2 regions of the Cyanobium sp. LEGE 06143 genome follow, and region 2 is predicted to be linked to the other one. Evidence: riboswitches for the same ligand, from Rfam matches in the RefSeq annotation. Region 2 holds a riboswitch; the other holds the start of a gene.
The links. Region 2 has a riboswitch for cobalamin ahead of IQ216_RS00660 (HupE/UreJ family protein). Riboswitches for the same ligand answer to the same signal wherever they lie in the genome.
Positions count from the first base shown of each region.

Region 1 (9,510 bases), on a different contig from region 2:
TGACCACCGTGCATGCCACCACCGCCACCCAGAAGACCGTGGACGGCCCCTCGGCCAAGGACTGGCGCGGTGGCCGTGGCGCGGGCCAGAACATTATCCCCAGCTCCACCGGTGCGGCCAAGGCCGTGGGCCGGGTGATCCCTGCGCTCAATGGCAAGCTCACGGGCATGGCCTTCCGCGTGCCCACCCCCGATGTATCGGTGGTGGACCTCACCGTGAACCTGGCCCGTCCGGCCAGCTACGACCAGATCAAGGCGGCGATGAAGGCCGCCAGCGAAGGGCCGATGGCCGGCATCCTCGGCTACACGGAAGACGCCGTGGTGTCCACGGACTTCCTCGGTGAGAGCTGCACCTCGGTGTTTGATGCCGGCGCCGGCATCGCCCTCACCGACACCTTCGTGAAGCTGGTGGCCTGGTACGACAACGAGTGGGGCTACAGCTGCAAGTGCATCGATCTGATGCAGCACATGGCCACTGTGGACTGTTCCGTGTAAGTAGTGGCGGCGTTCCGCTGTCACCATGCGCCTGATCGAAGCTTTCACCTCAGCCTGGAGTCGCTCCTTCGACTACAGCGGTCGCTCCAATCGGGGTGACTACTGGTGGTTTGTGCTGGCCAACCTGATTGTGGGCATCGTCCTCCAGGTTGTCTCTGAGAAGCTCTACTGGGTCTATGCCATCGCCAGCCTGGTGCCGGGGATTCCAATCTGTGTGCGGCGCCTGCGGGACATCGGCAAGCCCTGGCCCTGGCTGTTGCTCAGCCTGATTCCGATCGTGGGGGCCATCTGGCTGATCGTGCTGTTCTGCCAGCCGTCCGTGGCGCTCTGAACCCGGTTGAGACGCCCGGGGCACTGAACAGGAGATCGCTTCTGCTCCGCCGTGCCCCTTCGCCAGGCCGTCGCACCGACAGCCCCTTCACCTGCTGCTCCGCCCAGCGCCCTTCCGTCTGCCCCCGGCTCTTGCCCCCGAGGGTCCGGCGGAGCGCTGATCTCCCTGGTGGATCTGCGCAGTGCCGCCCAGCGCCACTGGTGGCTGGCCGGGGATGGCTTCCCCCAGCGGATCGCCGGCCTGCTGGCGGCGCCGCTGCAGGCCACGGGCCAGCCGGCGGCCAGCGCGGCGGAACTGGCCGAGATCTTTGCTCCCCTGCCGGCAATCGCTGCCGCGGAGGCCCATCCCGCCTGCCGTCAGGCGGGTTACCGCTACCTCCTCTGCCTGCGTCCCAGCGGGGTGCACCTCTCCTGCTGGCGGCAGTATCCCGGTGAGGTCGGCTGGCAGCGGCGCTGCGGGCCGATGGCCCTGGCTGCCTTCATCCGGCGCTTCGGCGCGCCTCGCGGTGCATCCAGCTGATCCAGTCGGCGGAGATCTCCTGGGGGCACACGGCCTCGCATTCCAGATGGCTGCTGCAGCTGCCGAAACCCTCCTGATCCATCTGCTGCTGCATCGCCCGCGCCCGCTGGGCGCGCTCCAGCTGGCCCTGGGGCAGCTGGCCCAGGTGGGCCAGCTTGGCGGCCACGAACAGGCTGGCGGAGGCATTGCGGCAGCTGGCCACGCAGGCGCCACAGCCGATGCAGGTGGCGGTGTCGAAGGCGGATCGGGCCTGTTCGGCTCCCACCAGCATGGCGTTGCCATCCGCCGCCTGGCCGGTGTTCACCGAGCAGTAGCCACCGGCGGCGATCAGGCGGTCGAGGGCGGAGCGATCCACGGCCAGGTCCTGCACCAGGGGGAAGGCCGCCGCGCGCCAGGGCTCGAGGGTGAGCCGCTCACCACTGCTGAACTGGCGCAGGTAGAGCTGGCAGACGCTGGTGGCGGCGCGGGGGCCATGGGCCTGGCCGTTCACCAGGAAGCCGCAGCTGCCGCAGATGCCTTCGCGGCAGTCGTGCTCCATCGACACCGGCCGCTCGCCCGCTGTGATCAGCTGCTCATTGAGCTGATCCAGCGCCTCCAGCAGTGACAGATCGGCCGACACCGACTCCAGGGTGTAGTCGCAGAAGCCGCCAGGAGCCTGGGCTGATTCCTGGCGCCAGATGCGCAGATGCAGGCAGAGGGTGCGACTGCTCATGGGTGGGGCTCAGCGGTAGCTGCGGGCACTGGGCTCGAGGCTGGTGAAGGGCAGGGGTTCAGCATGGCGAACGGGGTCGGCGCCGCCCCGGTGCTCCCAGGCGGCGATGTGGGCGAAGCGGCTGTCATCACGCCTGGCCTCGCCGTCGGCGGTCTGGTGCTCCTCGCGGAAGTGGGCCCCGCACGACTCCTCGCGGGCCAGGGCATCACGCAGCATCAACTGGGCCAGGCCGAAGAAATCCTCCAGCCGCAGCGCCTTCTCCAGCTCCGGATTGGGCCCCGCCGCCGTGCCCGGCAGCCGCACCTCGGCGTGGAAGCGCTGCTCCAGCGCCGCCACCTCCGCCAGCCCGGCCCTGAGGCCGGCGGCGTCGCGGCTGATGCCGCAGCGCTCGATCATCACCGCCCCCAGCTCCCGGTGGAAGGCATCCACGGGCCGTGGGCCCGCCACCTGCAGCAGGGCGGCGATGCGGCCAGCGGCCCGGGCGCGGGCCTCGCGGCAGGCCGGGTGGTCTGCCGCGATGGCAGGGGTGGCATGGCCCGCCAGCCAGGCCGTCACCGTGAGCGGCGCGATGAAGTAGCCATCGGCCAGGCCCTGCATCAGGGCGCTGGCCCCGAGCCGGTTGGCGCCGTGCTCGGAGAAGTTGGCCTCACCCAGCACGAACAGCCCCGGAATCGAACTCATCAGCCGGTAGTCCACCCACAGGCCGCCCATCGTGTAGTGGGGCGCCGGGTAGATGCGCAGCGGCGTGGTGTAGGGATCCTCGCCAGTGATCCGCTCATACATCTGCAGCAGATTGCCGTAGCGGCTCTCGATCGTGCTGGCGCCCTGGCTGCTGATCGCATCGCGCAGATCGAGGTACACCGAGCGGCCGCCGGGCCCCACGCCATGGCCGGCCTGGCACAGCTCCCGGGCCCGCCGGGAGGCCAGATCGCGGGGCACCATGTTGCCGTAGGCGGGATAGAGACGCTCCAGGAAGTAGTCGCGCTCCTGCTCGGGAATCTCGGCCGGCGGGCGCGGATCGGCCGGCTGGAGCGGCAGCCACACGCGGCCGTCATTGCGCAGGCTCTCGCTCATCAGGGTGAGCTTGCTCTGGTAGGCGTCGCCGCTGGGGATGCAGGTGGGGTGGATCTGGGTGAAGCAGGGGTTGGCGAGCAGGGCCCCCTGGCGATGTGCCCGCCAGATGGCGCTGGCGTTGGACTTGAGCGCGTTGGTGGAGAGGAAATACACGTTGCTGTAGCCGCCGCTGGCCAGCAGCACGGCCTGGGCGGTGTGCACCTCCAGCTCACCGCTGATCAGATGGCGGGCCACCACGCCGCGGGCCACCCCCTCCACGGTGATGATCTCCAGCACATCGCGGCGGCAGAGCAGCTCCACCCGGCCGGCGGTCACCTGGCGCATGAGGGCCTGGTAGGCGCCGTAGAGCAGTTGCTGGCCCGTCTGGCCGCGGGCGTAGAAGGTGCGGCTCACCAGGGCCCCGCCGAAGTTGCGGGTGGCCAGGCTGCCGCCGTACTCCCGGGCGAAGGGCACGCCCTGGGCCACGCACTGATCAATGATGCCGCTGCTGATCTCCGCCAGCCGCCAGCAGCCCGCCTCGCGGGCGCGGAAGTCGCCGCCGCGCACGGTGTCGGCGAACAGGCGGCTGATGCTGTCGCCATCGGCGGCCCGGGGACGGGCGGCATTGATGCCCCCCTGGGCCGCCACTGAATGGGCCCGGCGCGGGCTGTCATGGAAGCTGAGCAGCCGCACCTGGTAGCCCTGTTCGGCCAGGGTGGCCGCCGCCGAGGCGCCGGCCAGGCCGCTGCCCACCACCAGCAGCCGCAGCTGCCGCTTGCGCTGCGGGCTCACCAGGGGCAGCCCCTCCTTGCAGTGCTGCCAGGCCTGCGGCAGCGGACCACCGGGCAGCTGGGCATCGGGCAGTCCGCTCATGGCCCCGGCTGCAGAGGCAGCCCCAGGCCGAGGGCCAGCGCCACGGATACCGCCGCCAAGCCGATGGCCACCACCAGGGCCAGCAGGCGCCCCGCCAGGCGGATGCGGGGGCCGTTGCCGGCATCGAGCAGGCCCAGGCTGCGGTGGGCGGCCTCCGAGCCATGCAGCAGATGCAGTCCCACGGCGGCGGCGGCGGCGAGGTAGAGGGCCAGCATGGCCGGCTGGCGCAGCACTGCCTCGAGGGCGGCCCGTTCGGCCCCCTGCGGCGGGCGCGGCCAGCGCAGCTGGCCCAGATGCACCGCCAGAAAGAGCAGCAGCCCCACGCCGCCGATCGCCTGGCTGCGGGCCGCCAGGGCCGCCAGCGGCTGGCCGCGACGGCTGCTGAGGCTGGCGCTGTTGCCGGCGCGACGGTTGGCGATCACCTTGGCCAGCCCCAGGCCCAGATGCAGCAGCGCCGCAGCCAGCAGGGCCAGCTCCACCAGGGGCAGCCAGGCGGCGCGATGCAGACCGGCCGCATAGGCCTCAAAGCGCTCGGGGGCCAGCACCGCCGGCAGCACGCCGGCCAGATGCACCAGCAGGAACAGCACCAGCAGCAGCCCCGCCCCCGCCGTGCCCAGCCTCAGCGTGGTTGCGCCCATCCCCGTGGCCACCGTTGATCGGCTGCGTTGTTGAGCCCATGGTATGGAGAACAGCGCCCCTGACACCGCATCCACTCAGTACATCTGTACTAGTCTGTGGATTGACGATCCCCACGGCGTGGCCGACATCTCCAGGCGCCGCCCCAACAGCCAGGCCAGCGCCCAGGCCACCGCCCAGCCAGGTCTCAACCTGCAGCGTCTGCTGGTGCCCCACCCCGGCGCCACCCTGCTGCTGCGGGTGGCCGGCGACTCGATGCGCGATGCCGGCATCCGGCACGGCGACCTGCTGGTGGTGGACCGGCAGCTCGAACCGCGGGCGGGCCTGGTGGTGGTGGCCCTGCTCGATGGCGGCTTCACCGTGAAACGCCTGGCCGGCCGCGGAACCCGGCAGTGGCTGGAGGCGGCCCATCCCGCCTACCCGTCCCTGCCGCTGCACCCGCATCCCGACGCCCGCATCTGGGGGGTGGCCACCCATGTGATCCGCCGCTGCTGAGGGGGCCATGCCGACCAGCACGGCCATCGCCCTGATCGATGGCAACAACTTCTATGCCTCCTGCGAGGCGGTGCTGGAGCCCGCCCTGCTGGGCCGGCCGCTGGTGGTGCTCTCCAACAACGACGGCTGCATCGTGTCGCGCAGTGCCGAGGCCAGGCGGCTCGGCATCGCCATGGGCCAGCCCTACTTCCAGGTGCAGCGCCAGCTGGAGCGCCTCGGCGTGGTGGTGCGCAGCTCCAACTACGCCCTCTACGCCGACATGAGCCAGCGGCTGATGGCCACCCTGGAGCGCTGGGTGGAGGAGCTGGAGATCTACTCGATCGACGAGGCCTTCGGCCTGCTGCCCCGGCCGCCGGGCAGCGATCTCACCGCCTGGGGGCTGGAGCTGCGGCGGGCGGTGCAGCGGGAGCTGGGGCTGCCGGTGGCGGTGGGCCTCGCCCCCACCAAGGTGCTGGCCAAGCTGGCCAACCGCCTCGCCAAGGGGCAGCCGGCCCATGGCCATGTGTTCGACCTGGGGGCCTGCAGCGACCCCTCCGCCTGGCTGCAGCAGGTGGCGATCGAAGACGTGTGGGGCATCGGCCGGCGCCTGGCCCGCTGGTGCCGGCTGCGGGGTGTCGCCCATGCCCTCGCCCTGCGCGACATGCCGAGCGGTGAGCTGCGCCAGAAGTGCGGCGTGGTGGGCCTGAGGCTGCAGCAGGAACTGCGGGGCCACCGCTGCCTGCCGCTCACCCTGGTGCCAGCGCCGAAGCAGGAAACCTGCGTGAGCCGCAGCTTCAGCCAGCCGGTGCGCACGGCCGCGGAGCTGCGCCAGGCGGTGGCCACCTACACGGTGCGGGCGGCCGAGAAGCTGCGCCGCCAACGGCAGCGGGCCGGGGCCCTGAGCGTGTTCGTGCGCAGCAACCCGTTCAACGGCACCAGCTTCTACAGCAACAGCGCCACCCTCACCCTGGCGCTGCCCAGCCAGGACACCGCCGTGCTGCTGGCGGCGGCCCTGCCCCTGGCCGAGGCCCTGTTCCGTCCCCAGCACCCGCTGCAGAAGGCCGGCGTGCTGCTGCTGCAGCTGCAGGGCGAGGAGCTGCTGCAACACCACCTGCTGCAACCGCTGCCGCCGGAGCAGCAGCAGCGCCGCGCTGCCCTGATGGCCGCCGTGGACCGGCTCAACCGCCGCTACGGGCGCGGCACCGTGCAGTGGGCCGCCTGCGGACTGCAACCGCCCTGGGCGATGCGGCGCGACAGGCTCTCCCGGGCCGCCACCACGCGGCTGGAGGCGATCCCACGGGTGCTGGCGCAGTGAAAGGCGGGATCAGCGCTGCGGCCGGGCTCGTCGTGGGGCGGAACTCAGGGCAGCTGCGCCAGGCAGGCCTCGATCATCGCCGCCGTGACCGGAATCGTCTCCAGCTCATCGGCGTTGTCGAGGAAGGCGTCAAAGGAGGCGTAGCGACGGATGCAGGGAGCGGCGCCGGGGGCGCTGCAGGCGGCGGCCCAGTCGCCGTCGTCGGGCTTCACCAGGGCATAGGCCATCAGGGCCTCCTCCAGATCACCGCCATCACCGATGCCCTCGCCGTGCCAGAGCACTTCGAAAAAGTCCATGGACGCGGGGGGAACACGGAGCACACCCAGGTTACTGAGCACGCCGGCCTCCCTGAAATCGGACACGAAACCTGAAGCGGGGCGAGAAAGAGCTGAGCCGCCATGGGTATGCTCGGATTCAGAACGGTTCCGGCGGGGTTCAGCCGCCGGAGGCAACAGGGAAAGTGCCGTTGAAATCGGCCGCTGTCCCGCAACTGTGTTTCAGGGTCCCAGGACCCTGATCAGTCAGAACACCTGCCGTTCTTCACAACTCAACTGTCTTACCTGCGAGGTACAGAGTGAAGACCATGCCAGCAAAGCTGGCCAGCCTGTCGTTGATGGCTGCGCTCAGTTTCTGCCTTGTTCTATTAACGCCTGCCCCGGCGCAGGCGATGCACATCGCCGAGGGCTTCCTGCCGCTGCAGTGGGCCGTGGCCTGGTGGCTGATCTCGCTGCCCTTCCTGGCGGTGGGCCTGCGGTCGCTGACACGCATCAGCCGCAGCCACCCGGAGCTGAAGCTGCTGCTGGCCCTGGCCGGCGCCTTCACCTTCGTGCTCTCGGCCCTGAAGATTCCCTCCGTCACCGGCAGCTGCTCCCACCCCACCGGCACCGGCCTGGGCGCGATGCTGTTCGGCCCCACGGTGATGACCGTGATCGGCAGCATCGTGCTGCTGTTCCAGGCGCTGCTGCTGGCCCACGGTGGGCTCACCACCCTGGGCGCCAACATCTTCTCGATGGCGATCGTGGGGCCCTTCGTGGCCTGGGGCGCCTTTCAGCTCTTCAGCAGCAGCGGCCACAGGCGCCTGGCGGTGTTCGCCGCCGCCGCCCTCGCCGACCTGGCCACCTACGTGGTCACCGCTGGCCAGCTGGCGATCGCCTTCCCCGCCGCCAGCGGTGGGGTGATGGCCTCATTCCTGAAATTCGGCAGCATCTTCGCGATCACCCAGATTCCCCTGGCCATCACCGAAGGCCTGCTCACCGTGCTGGTGTGGAACTGGTTGCAGTCCTATGGCCAGCCCGAGCTCAAGACCCTCCGCCTGCTCCACCAAGAGAGCTGACCCCATGACCGATTCTGGAAAGCAACGCCCCCAGGGCAACTGGCTGCTGGTGCTCGCCGTGGTGGCCCTGAGCGCCCTGCCCGTGCTGGTCGTGCGCGGCGAATTCTCCGGCGCCGACGGCCAGGGCATGGACGCCATCAGCGAGATCCAGCCCAGCTACAGGCCCTGGTTCAACGCCGTGGTGGCGTTGCCCAGCGGCGAGGTGGAAAGCCTGCTGTTCGCCAGCCAGGCGGCCCTTGGCGCCGGTGTGATCGGCTACGTGATCGGGCTCTACAAAGGACGCGCTCTGAACAGGGGCGATGAGTCACCGGATTGACGCCCTGGCCTACGGCAACCGGCTGCGCTGGTTGCCCCCGGGGCAGAAGCTGGCCTTTGCGGCGGTGCTGCTGCTGCTGGGGCTGGTGGCACCTCCGCTGGTCCAGGGCCTGATCAGCCTCTGGCTGGCGCTCTGGATCGTGGTGTACGCCGCGATCCCGGCGCGGCTCTACCTGCCGCTGCTGCTGTTGCCGCTGGGGTTCGCCATCGCCAGCCTGCCGGCCCTGCTGCTGCAGGCGGTGCCGCTCGACGCCTTCACCGCCACCGCTCGCGGGGACGTGTGGCAACAGCTGGCCCGGCCCCTGGCCGGCGGCTGGATGCTGTATGTGAGCCAGCAGGGGGTGGGGCAGGCCGCGCTGCTGATCAGCCGCTCGCTGGCCGCCAGCAGCTGTCTGATGTTCGTGCTGCTCACCACGCCCTTCAGTGAGCTGATCGCTGTGCTGCGGCGCCTGCGACTGCCGCCCCTGCTGCTGGAGCTGCTGGTGCTCACCTATGGCTTCATCTTCACCCTGATGGGCATCGCCAGCGAGCTGTGGGTGGCGCAGCAGGCCAGGGCCGGGAGGCGCGGCTGGAGGCAGCGACTGAAGAGTCTGGGGGTGCTGGTGGCCCAGTTATTGCATCGCTCCCTGGCGAGCTACCGGGGCCTCGCCATGGGCCTGGCGGCCCGGGGGTTTGACGGCGAGCTGCGGGTGCTGGCTGCAGAGCGACACCGGGGCTCGCCGCGCCATCAGCGAGAGGCCATCGCCGGCTGTGCCCTGCTCGGTGCCCTGTCCTTGGGGCTGGGGCGATGACTCCAGCGCAGCCCCCCGATGGCGGTAAGCCGGCAACAACCCTGCTGCGCTTCGAGGCGGTGGGCTTCCGCTACCCCTGCGCCCTCGAAGCGTGCATCAGCGGCCTCAGCCTGGACGTGCCCGAGGGGTGGCGCTGCGGCCTGATCGGCGACAACGGCTGCGGCAAAACCACCCTGTTCCTGCTGGCCAATGGCCTGCTGCGCCCTCAGCAGGGCCAACTCCGCTGGCGAGAGGCACCAATCCGCTACGAGCGCGGATCCCTGCGCCGCCTGCGCCAGCAGGTGGGGCTGGTGTTTCAGAACCCGGAACATCAGCTGGTGGCCACCACGGTGGAGGAGGACCTCTCCTTCGGTCTGGTGAATCTGGGCCTGGAGGAGGCTGAAATCCGCCGCCGGATGCAACAGGCCGCGGAGACCTTCGGGCTGGAGGCCTTGCTGGAGCGCCCCACCCACATGCTCAGCATGGGCCAGAAAAAAAGCCTCTCCCTGGCCGATGTGATGGTGCTCGAGCCCGAGCTGCTGCTGCTCGATGAGCCCACCGCCTATCTGAGCCCGGGCCATGGCCGGGCGTTGCTGCAGCAGTTGCAGCGGATTCATGCCAGCGGCACCACCATCCTGGTGGCCAGCCATGACATGGAGTTCCTGAACAGCTGGGCCGACTGGCT
Region 1 is NZ_JADEWP010000032.1:6,605-16,114, reverse strand. Features, by position in the region: gene gap (type I glyceraldehyde-3-phosphate dehydrogenase) at 1-494, shown strand, start outside; gene IQ216_RS04010 (DUF805 domain-containing protein) at 520-825, shown strand; gene IQ216_RS04005 (hypothetical protein) at 994-1,344, shown strand; gene IQ216_RS04000 (succinate dehydrogenase/fumarate reductase iron-sulfur subunit) at 1,304-2,056, opposite strand; gene IQ216_RS03995 (fumarate reductase/succinate dehydrogenase flavoprotein subunit) at 2,066-3,982, opposite strand; gene IQ216_RS03990 (succinate dehydrogenase) at 3,979-4,620, opposite strand; gene IQ216_RS03985 (LexA family transcriptional regulator) at 4,664-5,113, shown strand; gene IQ216_RS03980 (Y-family DNA polymerase) at 5,121-6,407, shown strand; gene IQ216_RS03975 (hypothetical protein) at 6,452-6,703, opposite strand; cobalamin riboswitch at 6,811-6,960, shown strand; gene IQ216_RS03970 (energy-coupling factor ABC transporter permease) at 7,021-7,740, shown strand; gene IQ216_RS03965 (energy-coupling factor ABC transporter substrate-binding protein) at 7,745-8,056, shown strand; gene cbiQ (cobalt ECF transporter T component CbiQ) at 8,040-8,846, shown strand; gene IQ216_RS03955 (energy-coupling factor ABC transporter ATP-binding protein) at 8,843-9,510, shown strand, end outside.
Region 1: another riboswitch for cobalamin. It lies ahead of IQ216_RS03970 (energy-coupling factor ABC transporter permease); the one in region 2 lies ahead of IQ216_RS00660 (HupE/UreJ family protein).

Region 2 (9,510 bases):
GGCGAGGCCTGCGAATCGCTGCGCAGAGGGCCATGGGCCCGCACCGTGGCGATCTGGCGGTAATGGGGGCTGGCGGCGCTGTCCACCGCGAAGGCGGTCCAGGAGGCGGCAGCAGCAGGCTCATCGCTCAGCACCGGCCATTCGAGGCGGACCCCCGCGTAGGTGATCCCCACGCAGGTGAGGTCGGGGTCGTCGGCCATCAGGGACCACAACAGATGCAGGGAGCTGCGGCGGTAGTCCGAGGCCGAGGGGCAGCAGGTGGGGTCGGCGATGAAGCCGGGCGCCAGGGTGATGGCCTCAGCCCGCTCCCAGCGGAGGTAGGTGCCGTCGTCGGTGGGATAGAACCAGCAGGCTTCGTTCTCTGCCTGGTGCAGCGGGAAACGGTCCAGGGCGACGGCCTTGGTCCGGTCGTCTTCCAGCGCGTAGACCGCCAGCCACAACTGCGGCGGATCGAAGCGAGGGATCACCGCATCGCAATAGAGCTGCACCGCCGCCACCTGGGGCAGCCCCTCGGGAATGGTGCCGTTGAAGGGAAGTGCCTCCAGGCCTGGGCCAGGCTCGGCAAGGCCCGGGGGCGCAGCATCCGGCAGGGCATAGAGCCGGAAGGCCGCCGCTTGGCGGATGCCGTGGCGCTGGGCCAGGCTCAGCTGCTCCCAGTCGGTGTCGCCATCAGGAGGCAGGCCCAACTCAGGAGCCAGCACGAAAGCCAGTGACGCGGACATGAGCTGAGCTCCGGTTTCTGGGTGTACAGCCCCCCCTGGGGATCCAGCATGGCGGCGAACCCTCAGGCCAGCCGCGGCAACCGGCAGCCGAGCTGGATCACGCCCTGATCCAGAAGCCTCCCGAGGCGCAGGGCCGCAGCCTCCTCCACCCGGGAAAACTCCGTCTGGCGCCTGGCCAGCCAGCTCAGCTCTTCAGGAGTGATCACCCCGGTGGCCATCGACTCGAGAAACAGTTCGCCCATGGTCATGGCGATGTTACGAAGTGTGTTCATCCTGGCATTCTTCTGGGGGAGCCGTGAAGTGGGGGCGTTGCGAAGCGGCTGTCGCCTGGACGACCACGGTCTGGCCCGAGACTGGCCGTCATGAACCGTCGCTCCCTGCTGGTGCTGCTCGGCCTGGCGACAGCCGGATCGGCCCAGGCCGGGCGGGCCAGGCCAGGACGCGCCTCGCCAAGCCCGATCCGCGGCAGTGGCCGCAGCGGCGGGCTGCCCTTTCAGCCGGTGCCCACGCCGCTGCCCCTGCCCCTCGATGGCCTCAGCGCCGCGGAGCAGCGCCGCCACTACGGCCAGGTGCGCCTGGAGGATCGCCTCGTGCTGCCGGCTGGCTACCGGGCCGATCTGCTGGCGGTGTGGGGGGATCCGCTGGGGGATGGGAGCTTCGGATACAACAACGACCACCTCGCCTACCTGGCCCTGGCGCCGGGGCAGGCCCTGCTCACCGTCAATTTCGAGTACATCAGCCCCCTTCCCTGGGCGGAGGGGCTGGGTGAAGCCCGCGGCCTCAGCCTGCCCCTGGAGCAGCTCCAGGCGGCCCTGGCCGATCGCAACTCCCGGGTGGATGCCACCGCCCTGGCCAGTGGCGATCCCTTGCTGGCCATGGTGAAGGAGGTGGCCGGCGCTGCCCTTGAGGATCTCGGCATCGGCGTGGCGGGCCTGGAGCAGGGGCCCGAAGGCCGCTGGCGCCGCCAGCCAGGGCGCTTCGACCGCCGCATCAGCGGCCTCAGTGGCCTGCAGGATCCCGCCCAGGCCCTGCGCGCCAGTGGCCCGGCGGCGGCGGTGTTCCGCGCCGAGCGCCGCCTCGGCTACGACGACGGCCTCGGCGAGCGGATCATCGGCACCTTCGCCAACTGCGCCGGCGGCACCACCCCCTGGGGCACCGTGCTCAGCGCCGAGGAGAACATCCAGACGCAGGTGTGCGAGGCGGTGTACGCCGATGGCTCCTCCCTGGATCCGTCTGAGCTCCCTTTCCACTGGGACGGCCGCAGGCTCCGCGGCCTGGGCAACCCCTTCGCCCTGGCGGGCAACAAGTACGGCTGGATCGTGGAGGTGGATCCACGCCGGCCCCAGCGGCCTGCGGTGAAGCACACGGCCCTGGGGCGCTGCCGCCATGAGGCCGTGGCCGTGAAGGCCGAGGCGGGCCAGCCCCTGGTGCTGTACTCCGGTTGCGACCGCCACGGCGGCCACCTCTACCGCTTCGTGAGCGCGGGCCGGGTCCGAGACCCCCTGGATCCGGCCAATTCCGCCCTGTTCAGCGCCGGGCGCCTGGAGGTGGCCCAGTTCGGTGCCGGCGGCCAGGGGCGCTGGATTCCGCTGCTGCCCTCCACCGCCCTGGCGCCCCAGCTCCCCAGCCACTACCAGCGCTGGGGCCTGAGCCAGGCCACGCGGCTGCCCGATCCCGACCGCCGCCAGCCCGGCGCCGTGGACCTCAGCAGCGATGCCGAGGTGAAGCGCTACCGCGAGCAGTTCAGCACCCTGGCCTCCCTCTACCCCGGCACAGAGGACGCCCAGCTCGGCGCGATCCTGATCGATGCCCATCTGGCCGCCAACGCCGTGGGGGCCACCGCCGCCGCCCGCCCGGAAGACACCGTGATCGATCCGGCCACGGGCGATCTGCTGATCGCCTTCACGGCGGGGGGAGCCGATCGGGAGGGTCGGGCCGACCCCGCCATCTTCTCCGGCCCGGCCGGGGAGCCCACCTGGCCCCATGGCTGGGTGATGCGGCTCAGCGAGAGCACGGCCAGCGCCGGCGGCTTCCGCTGGCAGATGGTGGCGGTGGGCGGCCTGCCCTGGCAGGGAGGCATGGGCTTCGCCAACCCCGACAACCTGGAGGTGGATGGGGCCGGCAACATCTGGGTGGTGACCGACCGCTCTTCCGGGGCCAGCCCCGCCGAGGCGTTCGGCAACAACAGTTGCTGGGTGCTGCCGAGGCGCGGGCCGGCCCGGGGCGAGGCCCTCTGCTTCGCCACCGGGCCCATGGAGTGCGAGCTCACCGGGCCGTGCTTCGACAGCGCCGAGCACACCCTGTTTCTGGCCGTGCAGCACCCCGGTGAAGTGCACGGCAGCCGCAGGGCCCAGGAGGTCAGCCGCCACACCACCGCCCTGGTGGCTCGCGACGGGGCGGGTTTCGAGCAGGAGCGCTGGGTGCCAACCGGCTCGAACTGGCCCTCGGGCGTGCCCGGCAGGGTGCCCCGGCCTGGGATCGTGGCCATCAGCCGCCAAACCGGCGGGCCGCTGTTGCCCTGAGCGATGTCTCTGTTCTCCTGGCTGGTGATCGTGCATGCCCTGGCCGCCACGGTGTGGACCGGCGGCCACCTGGTGCTGGATCTGGGGGTGTTGCCCCGGGCCCTGCGCCAGGCCAGCGCCGCGCCGATCCGGGCCTACGAGGAGGTGTTTGAGCCCCTGGGGCTCACCGCCCTGGCGATCCAGGTGATCACCGGCCTGGCCATGGCCTGGATCTACCTGCCGGGCCTGCAGGGGCTGTTCAACCCGGCGAACCCGATCGCCGTGCTGGTCGGCACCAAGCTGCTGCTGCTGGCCGCCACCGTGGCCCTGGCCCTGGATGCCCGGCTGCGCCTCATCCCCAACCTCAGCGACGCCAGGCTGGGCCCCCTGGCCTGGCACATCCGCGCCATCACAGCCCTGGCGATCGCCTTCGTGGTGGTGGGCGCCGGCATCCGGCTGGGGGGCTTCAGCTGAACAGGGGCAACGCCCGGCAGGGCCCACCCGCCAGCATGGGGGGCACTGCCCTCAAGCCATGCTGCTTCCCTGCCCCTTCAGCCTCATCAGCACCGCGGCCCTCGCCGCCAAGGCCGCCGGCCTGCAGGCCACGGTGCTGTTGCTGCTCACCCTGCTGATCAAGGCCCGCATCCAGATCAAGGCCGCCTCGGCCCTGGGCCTGTTCCTGCTGGCCCTGCAGACGCTGGGGTTCCTGGCCGTGGCAGGTGGTCTTGGCGCGCTGGCTGTGGGCGGAGCGGCTGTGGGTGGTGCGGGGCTGGCGTTCCAGCGGCGCTCCGGCCAAGCGGCGTGAGGGCGTGACTCTTTGAGGTCGTGAGCGTTTGACTGAGCTCCCCCCCTGGCGCCCCCTGCTGCGGGCCGCCCGTCAGCGAGAAGGACGCTCCCCGGCGGCCCGCTGGCTGCAACTGGCCAGCGTCGCCGCCGATGGCAGCCCCCGGGTGCGCACCCTGGTGTTCCGCGGCTGGGCCGATGCCAGCGTGCTGGAGCTGCTCACCGATGGCCGCAGCGCCAAGGCCGTTGAACTGCGGCGGCAGCCGGCCGTGGAGCTCTGCTGGCTGCTGGTCAGGGCCCGCAGCCAGTTCCGCCTGCGGGGGCGCCTGCTCGAAGCTGATGCTGCGGCCGATCGGGCGGCACGGCTGAGGCATTGGCAGGGCCTCAGCCCTGGCGGCCGGGCGCTCTGGGCCTGGCCCGCGCCGGGGGCGCCCCTTGAGCCTGGCCCCTGCTGCGCCGCCAGCTTCCCGGCCGCCCTCGATGACGCCACGCCGCTGCCGCGCCACTTTCAGCTGCTGCTGATCCAGCTGCAGCAGGTGGAGCTGCTGGAGCTGGGGGGCCACCCCCACCGCCGCCGCCGCTGGCGGCTGGAGCAGGGCTGGCGCGAGGAAGACCTGAATCCCTGAGATCAGGTCTGTGGGATCACCTCTGCGGCCGAATCGCCGCAGCAGGAGCACAATGGGAGCGGAGTGGTTTCCGAGCCTCTGGCCCGGAAGGCAACGAGGAAAGTCCGGTGCAACTCCGGCACTGTCCCGCAGCTGTGATGGAGAGACCTGCTCCTGAGTCAGAACGCTCGCCGCTTTGAGTTCTTTCCTGCCCGGCGCGGAAACCGGGAGAAACCATGCAACACCTCCGCTCCAGCCGCTCCCTCGGCCTTCTGGTGGCCCTGGCCACCGCCACGACCCTGCTGCTCGGCCAGCCGGCCCAGGCCCACAACGTGGCCTCAGGCGGCCTGGTGGGAGGCTTCCTGCATCCGCTGGCGGGCACCGACCACCTGCTGCTGCTGATCGCCGTTGGCGCCGCGGCCTCCTACCTCTCGGCCGAGCTTCTGCTCTGGGGGCTGGCTGGCGCCCTGGCTGGAGGCGTGTTCGGCGCCATGGGCGGCGGGCTGCCTGGTGCCGAGCTGCTGGCGACCCTGGCCATCCCCGCCGTGGCCCTGCTGGTGCTGCGCAGCCAGAAGTCGCCGCGGGCGCCGGCCCTGGAGCTCTGCGGTGCCCTGATCGCTGCAGCCGTGGCCGTGCACGCCATGCTCCATGGTCAGGAGGCTCCGGCCGGTGCCGCCTCAGCGCTGTGGTGGGCGGGTTCCTTCTCCGCCTCGGTGCTGGTGAGCGGCAGCAGCTATCTCGTGCTGCGGCAGCTGCCCAGCCGCTGGACCGCCGCCGTGGCCCTGCTGCTCGCCGTCGCTGGCGCGGCCCTGATCCTCGGCCCGATCGCCTTCGCTGCCCGCTGAACGCCGCAGAGGCGTCAGTTGGCTGACATCTGCACCAGACTGGCCGTGACGGTTCCAGTGGTTCACACCCTGGACGCAAGGAGGAAAGTCCGGTGGGGAGGGGGTTCTTGGACCCTCTGCGAGTCCGGCGCTGTCCCGCAGCTGTGATGGGGTTCGCTCCTGGGAGCACCCTTCAGTCAGAACGCTCGCCGTTGTGATCACCCCTCTCCCCCGGCGCGGACCGGGTTCCACGATGAGCCAAGCCTTTCTTTCCAGCTCCGGAAGCCACCCGCCTTCAGCCTGCCAGGGCCTGCCCGAGCGCTGAGACGCGCCGCAGACGTTCACGTCCCCAACAAGCACTCCAGGGCCAGACCGGGCCGGCGCCAGCCTCTGGTGTCCGCGCCGGCTGCTCCGCTCGTGCCGTGATGCCCCCCTCGCCCTCCTGCATGACCACCGATCTCCGGCCAGCCGACTTCGTGCTGGCCCCCTATGCCCGCAGCAGCAATTGGCGCGGCGCCTATCAGATCCTCAGCGCCGTGGGCCCCTACCTGGCCTGCTGGGCCCTCGCCATCCATCTCGCCCAGCGGGCGCCCTGGGCCGTGCCCCTGCTGGTGATTCCCCTGGTGCTGTTCTCGCTGCGCTGCTTCTCCCTGATGCACGACTGCGGCCACCATTCCCTGTTCCACAGCCGCTGGCTCAACCGGGTTGGGGGCTTCATCCTCGGGCTGGTGAATGCCATTCCCCAGCTGGCCTGGTCCAACGACCACGCCTTTCACCACCGCACCAATGGCGACTGGGAGCGCTATCGCGGCGTCACCGACCTGATCACCACCGACGACTACGCCCAGCTGAGTGCCAGGCAGCAGGCCACCTACGCCTTGCTGCGCCATCCGCTGATGGCCCTCCCCGGTGGCTTCTACTACCTCGCCATCCAGCCCAGGCTGGCGCTTCTCAAGGAGATCTCCCGGGCGGTCCGGGCCCAGGCCGTGCCGCGCTCGGCCGAGTTCTGGGATCTGCTGCTGAACAACGTGGTGCTGATCGCCCTGGTGGTGGCGGCCGGCCAGCGCTGGGGATTCGGCCTGGTGCTGGGGCTCTACGGCGTGACCCTCACCTTCTCGGCAGCCCTGTTCCTGTGGATCTTTTTCGTTCAGCACATCTTTGAGGGCAGCTACGCCCACAACACCGAGGGCTGGAGCCACATGCAGGGAGCTCTGGAAGGCACCAGCTATCTGCAGATGCCGGCCTTGCTGCGCTGGTTCACGGCTGACATCGGTTACCACAACATCCACCACCTCTCGGAGCGCATTCCCAACTACAACCTGCGCGCCGCCCACCAGGCCAATGCCCGTCTGCTGGCGGCTGTGCCCTGTCTGCGACTCGGCGACATGCTCAGTTGCGCCCAGTTCAAGCTCTGGGATCGGGAGACTGAGCGCCTGGTGCCCTGTCCGGAGCAGGTCGATGCCGTGGCCTGACTTGCCGGCTTGGCCGGGGCAGCCTGGGCCAGGGCAGCCGTGGCGGGGGCCGAGGTCCTGGCATGGACAGGAATCCGCCTGTTCGGGGGCCTGGGAACCGCGCTTTCTGGAGCAGAACAGCCTGCTGATCGGCCATGCCGCCTGGGATGGTTATCGGCTCAGCGGCCGGGGTCTGCTGATCTGCCACCTGGCCGCTCCGCTCGAACCTGAGCACGACTGGCGCCTGGACGGCGTGCGGTTCAGCCGGCGCTATGTGGCGCGAAGCGAGGTGACCGCCCAGCTGCGCCACCAGGGGCTGGGACCGGCAGCGATCCGTCCGAGCCTTGGGGCCCTCGACAGCTACGACCCGGCCAGGGAGCTGGTGGTGCTGCTGAGTGGCCATGGCCCCGAGCTGATCGCCCTGCTCAGGAAGCTGCCCACGGCGCCACCGACTTGCTTTGAACTGGTGGAAAGGCGCTGGAGCGAATTCGCCTGCGCCGCAGTGCCGTGACCCAATAACACCTGATTATGCGCATAAACGCGTAAAGTGATGACTCCGATGCGCTGCAGCCGCCATGGCCACCGCCCCCTGGCCCTTCGCCCTGCTGATGGCCCTGCAGCGGCGCCTGGTGTGGGCCATCCCAGCCGCCATGCTGCTCGGCCTGGCCTGGGGGGTGACCCTGCCCTCGGCCTGGCTGGTGAGCCTGGTGATGCCCCTCACCTTCCTGATGGTGTATCCGATGCTGATCGACCTGCGGCTGCCGCTGCTGCTGGGTGGCAGGGACCTCAGGCTGCAGCTCACGGCCCAGGCGATCAACTTTCTGGTAATCCCGTTCGTGGCCCTGGCGATCGGCCGGCTGTTCTTCGCCAGCCAACCCCTGGTGGCCCTGGGCCTGTTGCTGGCGGCGCTGCTGCCCACCAGCGGCATGACCATCTCCTGGACGGGGTTTGCCAAGGGCAACCTGGAAGCAGCGGTGCGCATGACCGTGGTGGGGCTGGTGCTTGGGTCCCTGGCCACACCGCTCTACGCCAGGGTGCTGATGGGCACAGCGGTGGACGTGCCGATGGCCAGGGTGTTCCAGCAGATCCTGCTGATCGTGTTCCTGCCGCTGCTGCTGGGGCAGCTCACCCGCGTGGCGCTGATCGCCGCCAGGGGCGCGGAGCACTACAGGAAGGTGATCAAGCCGCGGTTGGCCCCCTTCTCCACCCTGGGCGTGGTGGGCATCGTGGCCGTGGCCATGGCGCTCAAGGCGCCCCTGATCGTGGGCCAGCCCCTGCTGCTGGTGCGCATGCTGATCCCGCTGCTGCTGCTCTACGGCATCAACTTCGCCCTCAGCACCCTGGTGGCGCGCCGCTTCTTTCCCCGCAGCGACGGCATCGCCCTCGTGTACGGCACGGTGATGCGCAACCTCTCGATCGCCCTGGCCCTGGCGATGACGGCCTTCGGGCCGGAAGGCTCCGAGATCGCCCTGATCATCGCCCTGGCCTACATCGTTCAGGTGCAGGCCGCCCCCTGGTATGTGAAGGCCACCGACCGCCTGTTCGGTCCTGCGCTGGCGGCGGAAGCCCCGGCCTGACGGGCCCGTGAGCGGTCCAGCTGCGGCCGCTTCCCCTGCGCCCCGCTGCCATGCCCTCGACGGCGCCCGCGTGCTGGCCGTGCTGCTGCTGATTCCCTTCCACGCCGCAGCGGTGTTCTACGCGGGCGATCTGGGCACGTTCTATGTGAGCAACCCCGAGAGCAGCGCGGCCCTGGGGGGCTTTCTGGTGCTGGTGCATCAGTGGCACATGCCCCTCTTTTTCTTTCTGGCGGGCTCGGCGAGCTGGTACTCCCTGCGATCGCGCGGTGCGGGGGCCTATCTGCGCGAGCGCCTGCAACGGCTGCTGCTGCCCCTGGGGGTGGGCATCCTGGTGCTGGTGCCGCCCCAGGTGTATTTGCACGACCTGCAGAGCGTGGATTCAGCCCTGGGCTACCTGCGCTTCTACCCCCACTTCTTCGATGGGATTCGGCCGGCGGGTCACTTCGAGTGGGCCCACCTCTGGTTTCTGGCCTACCTGCTGGTGATCACCCTGCTCTGCCTGCCGCTGCTGGGCCGGCTGAGTGCTCAGGCCAGCCCCAGCCCACCTGAAGGCGGTGCAGGCTGGCGGGTGAGCCTGGGCTCGTTGCTGCTGCTGGCCCTGCCCCTGATGCTCTCGGAGGCCCTGCTGCGGCCCCGCTGGCCGGGCTTCCAGAACCTCTACGACGACTGGGCCAATCTGCTGCTCTACCTGCTGTATTTCGTCTACGGCTACCTGTTCTGCCACCAGGGCGGCTTCTGGGTGGTGCTGGATCGGCGCCGCCGGCTCCTGGTGGCGCTGGCGATGGTGGGCATGGCGGTGTTCCTGGCCCTCACGCTCAGCGGCGCCACGCCCGCCGCGGGCGATGAGTCTGCTGCCGCCCAGCTGTTCCAGGCCTTTCGCGGCTGGAACAGCTGGTGCGCCGTGCTGGCCCTGGTCGCCCTGGCGCGCCGCTTCCTGAAGGCGCCCCATCCGCTGGTGAGCTACGGCAGCAAGGCCGCCATGCCGCTTTACCTTCTGCACCAGCCGGTGCTGGTGGGCCTGGGCTGGTGGGTGGTGCCGCTGCCACT
Region 2 is NZ_JADEWP010000003.1:16,833-26,342, forward strand. Features, by position in the region: gene IQ216_RS00630 (hypothetical protein) at 1-686, opposite strand, end outside; gene IQ216_RS00635 (hypothetical protein) at 785-970, opposite strand; gene IQ216_RS00640 (PhoX family phosphatase) at 1,085-3,244, shown strand; gene IQ216_RS00645 (CopD family protein) at 3,248-3,697, shown strand; gene IQ216_RS00650 (hypothetical protein) at 3,756-4,028, shown strand; gene IQ216_RS00655 (pyridoxamine 5'-phosphate oxidase family protein) at 4,057-4,632, shown strand; cobalamin riboswitch at 4,680-4,822, shown strand; gene IQ216_RS00660 (HupE/UreJ family protein) at 4,848-5,456, shown strand; cobalamin riboswitch at 5,489-5,664, shown strand; gene IQ216_RS00665 (fatty acid desaturase) at 5,882-6,907, shown strand; gene IQ216_RS00670 (hypothetical protein) at 6,909-7,397, shown strand; gene IQ216_RS00675 (arsenic resistance protein) at 7,462-8,463, shown strand; gene IQ216_RS00680 (acyltransferase family protein) at 8,471-9,510, shown strand, end outside.